3 regions of the Mesobacillus subterraneus genome follow, and region 2 is predicted to be linked to each of the others. Evidence: riboswitches for the same ligand, from Rfam matches in the RefSeq annotation. Region 2 holds a riboswitch; each other region holds the start of a gene.

What was found. A riboswitch is a leader RNA that binds a small molecule or an ion and turns the genes downstream of it on or off. The one in region 2 is predicted to bind lysine.
Region 1: linked by a shared signal. The riboswitch ahead of LC048_RS18680 (amidohydrolase) and the one ahead of LC048_RS01530 (Na+/H+ antiporter NhaC family protein) in region 2 are both predicted to bind lysine.
Region 3: linked by a shared signal. The riboswitch ahead of LC048_RS04110 (aspartate kinase) and the one ahead of LC048_RS01530 (Na+/H+ antiporter NhaC family protein) in region 2 are both predicted to bind lysine.

Annotation. Positions count from the first base shown of each region.
Region 1 is NZ_CP129019.1:3,579,922-3,584,104, forward strand. Features, by position in the region: gene LC048_RS18675 (methyl-accepting chemotaxis protein) at 1-100, opposite strand, end outside; gene LC048_RS18680 (amidohydrolase) at 426-2,024, opposite strand; lysine riboswitch at 2,173-2,351, opposite strand; gene LC048_RS18685 (nuclease-related domain-containing protein) at 2,486-3,391, shown strand.
Region 2 is NZ_CP129019.1:329,007-333,189, forward strand. Features, by position in the region: gene LC048_RS01520 (HD-GYP domain-containing protein) at 1-769, shown strand, start outside; gene yunB (sporulation protein YunB) at 861-1,619, shown strand; lysine riboswitch at 1,686-1,869, shown strand; gene LC048_RS01530 (Na+/H+ antiporter NhaC family protein) at 2,013-3,599, shown strand; gene LC048_RS01535 (sodium-dependent transporter) at 3,849-4,183, shown strand, end outside.
Region 3 is NZ_CP129019.1:828,297-832,479, reverse strand. Features, by position in the region: gene LC048_RS04115 (YslB family protein) at 1-445, shown strand, start outside; gene LC048_RS04110 (aspartate kinase) at 1,471-2,703, opposite strand; lysine riboswitch at 2,873-3,050, opposite strand; gene uvrC (excinuclease ABC subunit UvrC) at 3,120-4,183, opposite strand, start outside.

The DNA.
Region 1 (4,183 bases), 1.5 Mb from region 2:
CGAGCGCCAACAAAGCTAATACCGAGAAAAATCCGGTCAATAGTTTGGCTCGAACACTGAATCTCATCTGTGGTTTTGCAAATCTTTTTTTGGATTTCATTTTCCGCTCTCCTGTCCAGCAATAGATTAAATTACCACTCATACCTTCTTTCGGTTCAAATTCTGAAAATTTTAGGACTTTAGCCATAAAAAACTAAATCATTTTGTAATCGAATAAACGACACGACTCAAATCGAGAGCTTTACCTATGAAAATCACAAGCTCCTCAGTCAGCCCGGTAAGCGCTGGAGGGCATGACAGTGAAGTCGGTTTTGAATACAATGGCAGGACCGAAGCGACTTGATGAGCTATTCATTACTCAAAGTGAATTTTCGCAAAAAAGGACGGTACGGCTTCCGAATGGAAGCTGAAAACCGCCCATAATCTTAGGAAAGCCTTCGATACTTGATTTCCCCGCCAATGATCGTCATTTCAATATCCATTGATAAAAGTTCATCTGCGTCCGTCATTTCAAATGGATTTTTGGTATAAACGGTCATATCAGCTAATTTTCCGCGTGCGATCGTGCCTTTCAGCATTTCTTCGTTTGTTGGATAGGCTCCGAGCTCTGTGAAAAGTCGGAACGCATCGAGCATTGACAGCTTCTGCTCTGGCACATAGCCATCGTGAGTTTCGCCCGGTTTTTTCCTAGTAACCGCGGCATGTATTCCCAGAACCGGGTCGACTGGTTCAACCGGCGAATCGGAACCTCCGGCACAAATGACGCCTGCTTCCATCAGGGTTTTCCAAGCGTAGGAAAGTTTGATTCTTTTTTCACCAAGACGTTCCTGAACCCAAGGGAAGTCACTTGCTATAAAACGTGGCTGAATATCCGCAATCCGGCTAGGCCCCTTCAGGCGTGGAATCAGTTCCTCCCGTAAAACTTGTGCATGAATCAGCCGGTCTCGATAAGCCGTTGCCGGGAATTGGCCCAGCACATCAAGAACATTTTCCAGTGCCTGGTCGCCAATTGTGTGGACAGCAATCGGCATATCCAGCTCGCGCGCCCCTTTCACGATTTCGTATAAATGCTCCTGATCATACATCGCATCGCCGTAATGACCTGGCGCATCACTATATGGTTCTGATAGCAGCGCGGTCCTCCGGCCAAATGCCCCATCGGCAAAAATCTTCACCGCACCGATTTGCAGCGTGTCATTGCCGTAGCCTGTGTACATTCCGGCTTCTTTCAGGTTTGATAAAAACTCATGGTTAATCAAGAGATTGCTGCGTAAGCCGAGCTGCTCTCCATTTAAAAGCTCATTAAATAGATTCCATGTTTTTTCAAGACCGCCAAGATAGAGCGGGTCATTTGTATGCACGCTGGTCAACCCTTTGCTCATCGCATAATTCATCGTCTGCCGCATCGCTTTTTTCCAGTCGTTGTACGAGCGCTCCGGGATATACTGTCGGACTAAATTTGCCGCTGACTCGAGGAACAGTCCGGTCGGTTGCTTCGTGATTTCATCGAGTACGATGGTTCCGCCCTCCGGAACCGATATCAACGGATGATAGCCGCTCACTTCGAGCGCCTTGCTGTTGACCAGGGTTGCGTGCAGGCACGTCCTTGTTAAAAATAACGGGTTGGCAGGAGCCACATAATCCAGCTCGGCAATCGTCGGAATTCCTCCGTCGGTAAAAAGGTTCTCATCCCAGCTGCTGCCGACAATCCATTCACCAGGTTCAAGCTGACTGGCTTTTCCCTTTATTTTTGCCAGCATTTCATGTTTGGTCGTGATTCCGACAAAGTCGAGATTGATGAAACTATCGGCCATGATTGATAAGTGAAGATGGCTGTCGATCAAACCCGGTGTTGCCGTCTTCCCTTCCAAATCAATGATTTGCGCCTGGCTGCCCCATTGCAGCACAATATCTGTTGAAATTCCCATATCAATAAAACGGCCATTTTCAATGACCACTGCTTGTACAATTGGATTGCGTGAATTGAATGTATAGATGGTTCCATTTTTGTAGATGGTTCTCAAGAAGATCTCCCCTTTGGATAAAATGTGAATGCCTGGGGAGCGCGTTTGGAGTTGATGGAAGGGGATAGTTGGTACGCTCTGGCATGCAAAAAAGCAATGACAGAAAATAACCTATCATTGCTTTTTACAATATACGTTATCCGCCATTTCGATCAGTAGTTCTCCATGCACAAAACCCCGCATGACAGTCTGCTCCTTGTTCAGAAAGCATCCCAGCAATAATCAGTCCGACCCTGATTATGCTTCGGCAAACAACCCTTTCAGCCACCATCAACGATTGTCTATCTCCGATGGTCTACTCTTGTTATTTGCTCCCCTACCTCACCGATCTGATAAGATCATATGAAATTAGGTTAATACTATCAAATTGTCCTATTTTAATCAAGATTCTAAAATGTCTTAAAATGTTCACAGTTTTTTAGTTGCTCCCATTTTAAAATGAAGAAGAAAGGAAGTGGAATATGTTATTAAAAGAAAGAACCAAACCAGAAGAATTGGTAATTCTGCAAGCACTTAAGCCTCGAATGGAACTGGAAGAGAAAGATGCGCAAAACCTATGGACCCTGGAGAAAGGCTATGAAGGTGAAGTTCAATTCGACTTATGGTTTACGAACCATCGAGTGGAGAGTCTCATTATCAACGACCTACGCCTTGAAGTGAATGGCACACTTTTTCAAATCGATTCGTTCGTGATTACGCAGGATCGGCTCCATCTCTTCGAAGTGAAAAATCTCGAAGGGGACTATTACCTGGATGGAGACAAATTCAAGACAGTTGCCGGGAACGAAGTTAAAAACCCACTCCATCAACTAAACCGTGCAGAGATCCTGCTAAAACAACTACTGAAGAATCTGGGCTTTTACATCCCTCTCGAACCCCACCTCATGTTCATCAACCCTGAATTCGCCCTTCTGCAAGCACCATTGAAATCCCCTATTATTTTACCAAATCAACTAAATCGCTTTATGGATAAGATGAATAGAACCTCTTCAAAATTAACGAGCAAACATTCCAAATTGGCTGAGACCCTTTTGTCATTGCATGTTAAGAAATCACCATATACTAGGGTACCTAGTTATGATTTGGAGATGTTGAGGAAAGGGGTTATTTGTGAGTCTTGCGGGGAGTTTTTGGAGAGTTATAGTAGAAATAAATACATTTGTAGAAACTGTAATTCTCTAGAATATATAGAATCAGTTGTGCTTCACTCAGCTAAAACCTTTCAGTTACTTTTTCCAGAACGGAAATTAACCACAACAGCTATCTATGATTGGAGCGATGGTCTTCTTCCAATTAAAGCTATTAGAAGAGTCTTTCAGAACAACCTTTCAGTCAATGGGGTGTTTAGCTCCACTTATTATGAGTAATGTAATACTAGAAGAATTGCCATGATGAATCAAATGGCAATTCTTCCTTTTTCGGGCACATGTTCCGCTTTCTTGTTACCGAAATCTTCTGCTCCTCCACTTTTCGGGCACATGTTCTGCTTTCTTTTTACCGAAATCTTCTGCTCCTCCACTTTTCGGGCACATGTTCCGCTTTCTTGTTACCGAAATCTTCTGCTCCTCCACTTTTCGGGCACATGTTCCGCTTTCTTCTTACCGAAATCTTCTGCTCCTCCACTTTTCGGGCACATGTTCTGCTTTCTTGTTACCGAAATCTTCTGCTCCTCCACTTTTCGGGCACATGTTCTGCTTTCTTGTTACCGAAATCTTCTGCTCCTCCACTTTTCGGGCACATGTTCCGCTTTCTTGTTACCGAAATCTTCTGCTCCTCCACTTTTCGGGCACATGTTCCGCTTTCTTGTTACCGAAATCTTCTGCTCCTCCACTTTTCGGGCACATGTTCCGCTTTCTTGTTACCGAAATCTTCTGCTCCTCCACTTTGCGGGCACATGTTCTGCTTTCTTGTTACCGAAATCTTCTGCTCCTCCACTTTTCGGGCACATGTTCTGCTTTCTTGTTACCGAAATCTTCTGCTCCTCCACTTTTCGGGCACATGTTCTGCTTTCTTGTTACCGAAATCTTCTGCTCCTCCACTTTTCGGGCACATGTTCCGCTTTCTTCTTACCGAAATCTTCTGCTCCTCTACTTTTCGGGCACATGTTCTGCTTTCTTCTTACCGAAATCTTCTGCTCCTCCACTTTTCGGGCACATGTT
Region 2 (4,183 bases):
GCTTCAAAGAAGCAAAGAGCTGTTGAATTTGCTGTCCGATGTGTTTCTGCATGACCACTATATTTTTTCTCATTCATTGAATGTTACTTTATATGCCTTGGCGATTGGAATCGAAATGAAGCTGACCCCAAAAGAGCTTGAGCAGCTGGGACTTGGTGCGATTTTACATGATGTTGGAAAAATGATGGTTCCAGAAGAAATTTTAGCAAAACCAGGCAAGCTGACTGCGGAAGAGTTCCAAGTCATAAAAGCCCATGCTGAGGATGGCTTTCAGATGCTCAGGAATATCCCGACCGTCCCGCTGATCGTGGCTCATTGTGCCTATCAGCATCACGAACGTTTGAATGGTGCAGGCTATCCGCGTGGATTGAAAGAGAACGAGATTCACTTATTTGGAAAGATACTTGGTGTGGCTGATGTTTTTGATGCGGTTACTTCTAATCGAGTATATCGTCCAGCGATGCTTCCGCATGAAGGGCTTGAAATCCTCTATTCGGGTTCTGGCAGTCTGTTTGATCCGAAGGTAGTCGATGCCTTCCGAAGATCGGTAGCAATATATCCAGCCGACCTTACCGTCATGTTAAGCGATGGGCGAAAGGGAGTAGTGGCTGAGCAGAATCCTCGGTTGAGTGAGCGCCCTGTTGTTCGTATACTGGAGGAAAACGGACGAAAAGTAGAACCATACCAGCTTGATTTGCAGTCGAACCTAAGCTTGATGATCGTCAGCTGTGATACGATTATTAAGTATGAGTATGCCGCTAATTATTAATTTTTTCAGGTGTGCAGGCACATCTTTCAATACTTTTTAGGCTAGTTCCCCCCTTTGAAGCATACATATAGCTTTAGAGGGGGGATTTATTTTGCCAAAATTCGGCCGGCGGCTGCCTCGGAAAGGGCCCTTGCCTTTCAGGTATGTATTCCTGCTGACATTCGTCTTTTTTTCCTTTTCAACAGCAGCAGGGCTGTGGATCATAGATAAAGGGCTCGAGCCCACATTAATGGATTATGCAAGATCTCAAACAAGAAAAATTGCTACGCTTGTAATCAATAAAGCAATCAATAAGAAGATTGCCAATGGCATGGATATTGATAAAGTAATTGAGTTTGTGCCAGTAGATAACGGAACGACCACTGTAGTGAAATTTAATACTGAAATCATCAACAGGGTAAAAGCAGAAACGACTAACATTGTACAGATGAATTTAAAAGAAGCTGAAAGAGGGAATCTCACCTCGCTTGAGTTGCTATCAGATGTCGAGCTTGTCACCGATGAGGAAGACAGGGAAGCAGGCATCATTTATTATGTTCCATTAGGGCAGGCCACCAATAATGCACTTCTAGGTAATATGGGTCCGAGGGTTCCGGTCAAGTTCAACGCGATTGGTGATGTGACTGCTGATGTAGTCTGGGAAACAGAGGAGCACGGCATTAACAATACACTGATCAATGTTTCGGTTAGGGTGAAGGTCAATGTGCAAATTATTATTCCTTTTTCGACTGAAGTAGCTACGGTTCAAGAAGACATTCCAATTGGCAGCTTCTACTACCCAGGAAAAGTACCTCAATTTTACAATGGCGGAGGATCTACAACACCAGCTATCCAGCTTCCCGGCGAATAAAAACAGTTGTCAAGTTAGCGATATTGTTATATTATAAAATCAATTGAATAATAAACCACATCATTCCGATGGGGTAGAGGCGCAGGATTCAATAGTAGGCTGTGTGAGGATGACAACGTTGATCACAGCTCAAAGGGAATTTTGCCGAAGCAATAGGAAGTGAGTCACATTTTTTATTGCTGGGGATACTTTGAACAAGAGTATCACTGTCATTATGGAGGTATATCCATAATGGGGAGCTACAGATCGTGATGGAGACACTAGTTGCTTATTAAGGGCAGCGATAGAATGTTCTCTATCGTTGCCCTTTTTTGTATTTTTTTAAAAGGAAGCAACTAAACTCTGTTCATGTAAAAGTTTCCCCCTGTCAAAAACAAGGAGGAGAAAGAAAGAATGGAAAACACAATTTTTTCATTGCTGCCGCCATTAGTGGCAATCTTAATGGTAGTGATCACAAGGCGAGTGCTGCTATCGCTGGGGACGGGCATCATCGCAGCGGCTTTTTTGCTAGCTGAATTTAATATCGCAGAAACATTTGCTATCGTGTGGGATGCGGCAAAAGCAATCGTTGTCGCAGATGGAGAACTGAACACATATAGCTTGTACATCATCCTTTTCTTATTATTATTGGGAACCATCACTGCATTCATTTCCATCTCAGGCGGAAGCCGCGCGTTTGGTGAATGGGCGATGAAGCGTGTTAAAACCAGAGTAGGCGCACAGTTAGTCGGCGCATTTTTAGGGATTATTATTTTTATTGATGATTATTTCAATGCTTTGGCAGTCGGCCAAATAACACGTCCGATTACAGACCGACAAAAGGTTTCGCGTGCTAAGCTTGCTTATTTGATTGACTCTACTTCTGCACCAGTCTGTGTCATCTCGCCGATTTCGAGCTGGGGTGCATACATTATTGCTTTGATTGGTACCATTCTTGCTGCTCATGGAGTTAGCGAATATACGGCTTTTTCAGCTTTCATGCAAATGGCGCCTATGAACTTTTACGCACTGGCAGCGTTAGCCATGGTCTTTATCGTTGCTCTTCGAAATATCGAAATTGGACCTATGAAAAAGCATGAAGAACGTGCGATCACTGAAGGAATTGTCGTTTCGCAGGACAAGCCTGTACCGGGAGAACTGAAGGATGACCTTCCTACAAGCACAAAAGGAACAGTTGGAGACCTTGTATGGCCGATTGTAGCCCTTGTCGCTGGAACTGTAGGTATGATGCTTTGGACTGGAGCAAGCGCTGTGGAAGGCAATGTTACCATCCTAGCGATCTTCGAAAACACAGATGTAACGAAGTCTCTTGTTACTGGCGGATTGCTCGGCCTAGCTGTTGCGCTGATTCTGTTTGTAAGGCAGGCAGTAGTTTTAAAAGGCGTTAATGCTAATGTTTTTAGCAAAGGGATTGTTGAGGGCATTAAGTCAATGCTCCCGGCTATTTATATCCTGGTCTTCGCATGGGTCATTGTTGATTTGATTGGAAGACTTGAAACAGGCAAGTATCTAGCTGGTATTGTTGAAAGCTCTAATATTAATACCTCATTCCTGCCGTTCCTGCTATTCCTTGTAGCTGGAATCATGGCTTTCTCAACAGGGACTTCATGGGGATCATTCGGCATCCTGCTTCCAATTGCCGGCGATATCGCTGCTGCAGCTGATATCACGCTCATGCTGCCAGCATTAGCAGCTGTATTGGCGGGCGCGGTTTTTGGTGACCACTGCTCACCAATATCCGATACGACGATTCTTTCATCAACAGGAGCTGGCGCGCACCACTTAGACCATGTCATGACCCAGCTGCCTTACGCATTGATTTCCGCTGCGATTGCATCTGCAGGATTCCTGGTCATTGGATTCACTGGCAGCACTTTAGGAGCACTTGCGGTTGTGGCAATCCTGCTCGTTGCTTTTGCTTTCATTTTTGGAAGCAAGACAACACAGGAAGAAGTGTTAAAAGAAAATCTTGCAGAATAATGTTAAGGCTGTCTGACTTTCAGACAGCTTTTTTCATATTTTTCAAAAAGTAGGAATAGAATCCTAATTAATAGGGAGTATTGGTATAGTTGGGAAAATTTTTTTAGAAAAATTTTATTATGAACTAAATAATATTTTGACAAGCAATTAAAAACTAGCTATACTATTCCTAGACTAAATAATCTGAAAATATAAAACTTTCTAATTATCAACATTTTCCAGATAATTAGAAAGCGAGGGGGATTAATAATGGAAAATCGTCCACAGTGGGGAACGAGGGCAGGATTCATTCTTGCCGCAGTAGGATCGGCAGTCGGGTTGGGAAATATTTGGCGCTTCCCGGGAGTAGCATATGAGAATGGAGGGGGAGCATTCTTCTTCCCATACCTATTCGCACTCTTGACAGCAGGTATTCCAATTTTGATTTTGGAATTCACAATCGGTCACAAATATCGCGGTTCTGCACCATTAAGTTACTTTAGAATCCGTAAAGGAGCTGAATGGATTGGCTGGTGGCAGCTTGCTGTATCCTTTGTCATTTCGACTTATTATGCAGTTATCATCGCATGGGCAATGTCCTACGC
Region 3 (4,183 bases), 500 kb from region 2:
TACTTCTGAGCAAAAAACCGAGAGCGAGCGACTGGCTGTCCCGGCGTTTGGATACGAATTGATCAGGGAATTCCTTCTGCCGGAATTGCTCAGCAAAGATGCGCCAGAAATTATGTATTGGGACGGAAAACGAATTGCCCGAAAGTTTCCATTAGCAACCCTAGAAGAGACCATCCGCTTTTTCGAGGATGCCGGCTGGGGAATACTTACCATCAAAGAAGAATCCCGAAGAGAAATGGTGCTTGAACTGGGCAGCGAGCTAATTTCCTCTCGACTGAAAAACAATCCAAATTGCACATTCCAGCTAGAAGCAGGCTTCATCGCCCAACAAATGGAACAGCAGAAAAACGTGACAGCCGAAACCTTCGAACATCCAAATAAAAAATCATCAAAAATTCTGTTCACGGTCAAATGGGATAAGAATGATTTGATTGATGAGAAGTAATTAATCACTACTGGTTGTAAGTAACTACGTATCGTATCGCATCCATTCAATCTGAGTTCACAGGGCACAGTGAAACCTTTCTGTGCCCTTTACTATGCTTAAAACCCCATTTATGTGCCCGAAATTCTCTGCACTCTCCGATTTCGGGCACATGTTCCTCATTTATGTTACCGAGATTCTCTTCATTCTGCGATTTCGGGCACATGTTCCTCATTTATGTTACCGCGATTCTCCCCACTCTCGGATTTCGGGCACATGTTCCTCATTTATGTTACCGAGATTCTCCGCACTCTCCGATTTCAGGCACATGTTCCTCATTTATGTTACCGAGATTCTCTGCATTCTGGGATTTCGGGCACATGTTCCTCATTTATGTTACCGAGATTCTCCGCACTCTCGGATTTCGGGCACATGTTCCTCATTTATGTTACCGAAATTCTCTGCATTCTCCGATTTCGGGCACATGTTCCTCATTTATGTTACCGAAATTCTCTGCACTCTTCGATTTCGGGCACATGTTCCTCATTTATGTTACCGAAATTCTCTGCACTCTTCGATTTCGGGCACATGTTCCTCATTTATGTTACCGAAATTCTCTGCATTCTCCGATTTCGGGCACATGTTCCTCATTTATGTTACCGAAATTCTCCCCACTCTCGGATTTCGGGCACATGTTCCTCATTTATGTTACCGAGATTCTCCGCACTCTCGGATTTCAGGCACATGTTCCTCATTTATGTTACCGAAATTCTCTGCATTCTGGGATTTCGGGCACATGTTCCTCATTTATGTTACCGAGATTCTCCGCACTCTCGGATTTCGGGCACATGTTCCTCATTTATGTTACCGAAATTCTCTGCATTCTCCGATTTCGGGCACATGTTCCTCATTTATGTTACCGAGATTCTCTGTACTCTCGGATTTCGGGCACATTTTCATTTTTAGGTGGCCGTACACATTGCAATATCACTTTTTCCGGACATGATGATTCAATGGATAAAAAAGCCTTACTCATTTCCACTCTCTTAATTTGTCTTAACCGCTCCTGAATATAGCTCAAATGCTTCATGCAATGATTCTACTGCGTTCACCATTTGTTTTTCATCAACTACGGTCGAGACTTTGATTTCAGATGTGCTGACCATCTTTACCTGGATGCCATTTCCTTCAAGGACTTCGAACATTTTGGCAGCTACACCCGGGTTTGAAACCATTCCTGAACCTACAATCGACACCTTTGCCAGGACGGTCTCGGATTCGACCGCTTGATAGTTTAATGTTTCTTTATTGCGTTCCAATACGTCTAGTACTTCCGGGAGATCGTTACTTTTAATGGAGAACGAGATATTGGCTAACCCTGCTTCTGTACGGCTCTGGACAATGATGTCGACATTTATGTGGTTATGTGCAAGTGTGGTAAATATAGTTGACAGTCCTTTTAATGAAGTACTTACTCCAAGGACTGATACTCTCGTAATCTGATCTTCAAACGCTACACCGCGTACGATTAAATTCTGTTCCAATTCATTCTCCTCCTCGATGATCGTACCTCTTTCTTTTTCCATGCTGGACCTTACTTCAAGTGGTAGCCCATAGTTCTTAGCGAATTCCACTGCACGCGGATGGAGCACACCTGCCCCGAGGTTTGCCAACTCGAGCATTTCATCATAGGAAACAGTCAGCAATTTTCTCGCGCTTTTCACATATCTAGGGTCTGTCGTGAACACGCCAGTCACATCGGTATAGATATCGCATTTATCCGCCTTCAAAGCCGCCGCAAGGGCTACGGCCGTTGTATCTGATCCGCCGCGTCCAAGCGTAGTGATTTCCCCTTCATCGGTCACACCCTGGAATCCCGCTACAATAACCACCTTGCCACTCTCTAAATCATGGGCAATTCTGTCTGAGTCGATATCGACAATCCGGGCGTTTCCGTGTACGGCTTCCGTCTTGATTCCTGCTTGCCAGCCGGTATAGGAAACAGCATCAATGCCATTTTGCTTCAACGCCATGGAATAAAGCGCGATCGTAATTTGCTCTCCCGTTGTCAAAAGCATATCCATCTCTCTCTTTGATGGCGAGCTGGAAATATCATTCGCCATGTCAACAAGATGGTCCGTCGTTTTGCCCATTGCTGATACGACCACGACGACATTGTTGCCATTCTGCAGTTCTTCTGCTGTCCTGCTGGCAGCGTTCCTGATCCTTTCAACGCTGCCTACCGATGTTCCTCCGAATTTCTGTACAATCAATCCCATACGTTTCCCCTGCCTCTTCATTCTTTATTTTGCCTCTAATAGAGTTTCATGGACACGCCGCATATGTATTTTCCCCAAGGACTTTCACATATCTGTTAAAATGCCCTTAAAAACAGAAAAAGCAATGGAAGTGGCTCCCAATGCTTAATTAACGTAGATATACGCTGCAACATGAGATAGCACTCCAAGATGGCAATCTTGACAATCCAGCGTTTATTCAACGAAGGACCAGCGAGAAAATCGATAGGTATTTCCCCACTTCGGCGAACATCCCCTTTCAAAGTCCATCAATGAATCCTACAATTCTCATGACTTTTACTCTTGAAGTTCGCACCTCTATCTACACTTTAATGCTCTAAAGTGATAGTTATATGAAATTTTCATAATTATAGCACACCTAAAAATAGAATGCTACATTAATTCTGTAATTTCTGATATAATTCCTCCGCAACATTAGCTGGAACTCCGGCAGCATTCAGCTCTTCCACAGATGCTTCCCTCATTTTTTTCACCGAACCGAAATGCTTCAGCAGAGCCTTCTTGCGCTTTTCGCCAATTCCCGGAATATCATCAAGCAAGGATTGAAACGCACTTTTGCCTCTTAACTGGCGATGGAAAGTAATCGCGAACCGGTGGACTTCATCCTGGATTCTTTGCAGCAAGTAAAACTCCTGACTGTTCCGCGCCAGTTCGATTACCTGCAGCGGGTTACCATACAGCAGCTGAGAAGTCCTGTGCTTATCATCCTTAGCCAGACCGGCAAGCGGAATATCGAGTCCGAGCTCATTTTCAAGCACATCACGTGCAGACTCGATATGTCCCTTTCCGCCATCTATGATAATCAAATCCGGCAGCGGCAATCCTTCCTTCAAGACCCGTGTATATCTGCGCCTGACGACTTCCCTCATCGATTCATAGTCATCCGGTCCCTTGACCGATTTAATTTTATATTTGCGGTATTCCCTTTTTTCAGGCTTGCCGTCGATGAAAACAATCATCGCTGAAACCGGATCGGTCCCCTGGATATTGGAGTTATCGAAAGACTCAATGCGATGAGGGGTGTAGATACCCATTTGCTTGCCAAGGTTTTCAACAGCGTTAATGGTTCGCTCCTCATCACGCTCAATTAACGAAAATTTTTCTTTGAGGGCGATACTCGCATTCTTGGACGCCAGGTGGACAAGTTCTTTCTTCTTTCCTCTCTGCGGTTTCAGGACTTTCACTTCAAGCAGCCCCTCCGCAAGTTCCAGGTCTACGCCCTCTGGTACCAATACTTCCTTTGGCTTGAAATGCTCATTTTTTGAGTAAAATTGGCCCAGATATGTGAGGATATCTTCTTCAGGTTCATTGTGGATCGGGAACATCGAAACCTCGCGTTCGATCAACTTTCCCTGACGGATAAAAAAGACCTGTACACACATCCAGCCTTTGTCGACTGCATAGCCAAACACATCACGGTCGGTAAAATCAGTCGTCGTCA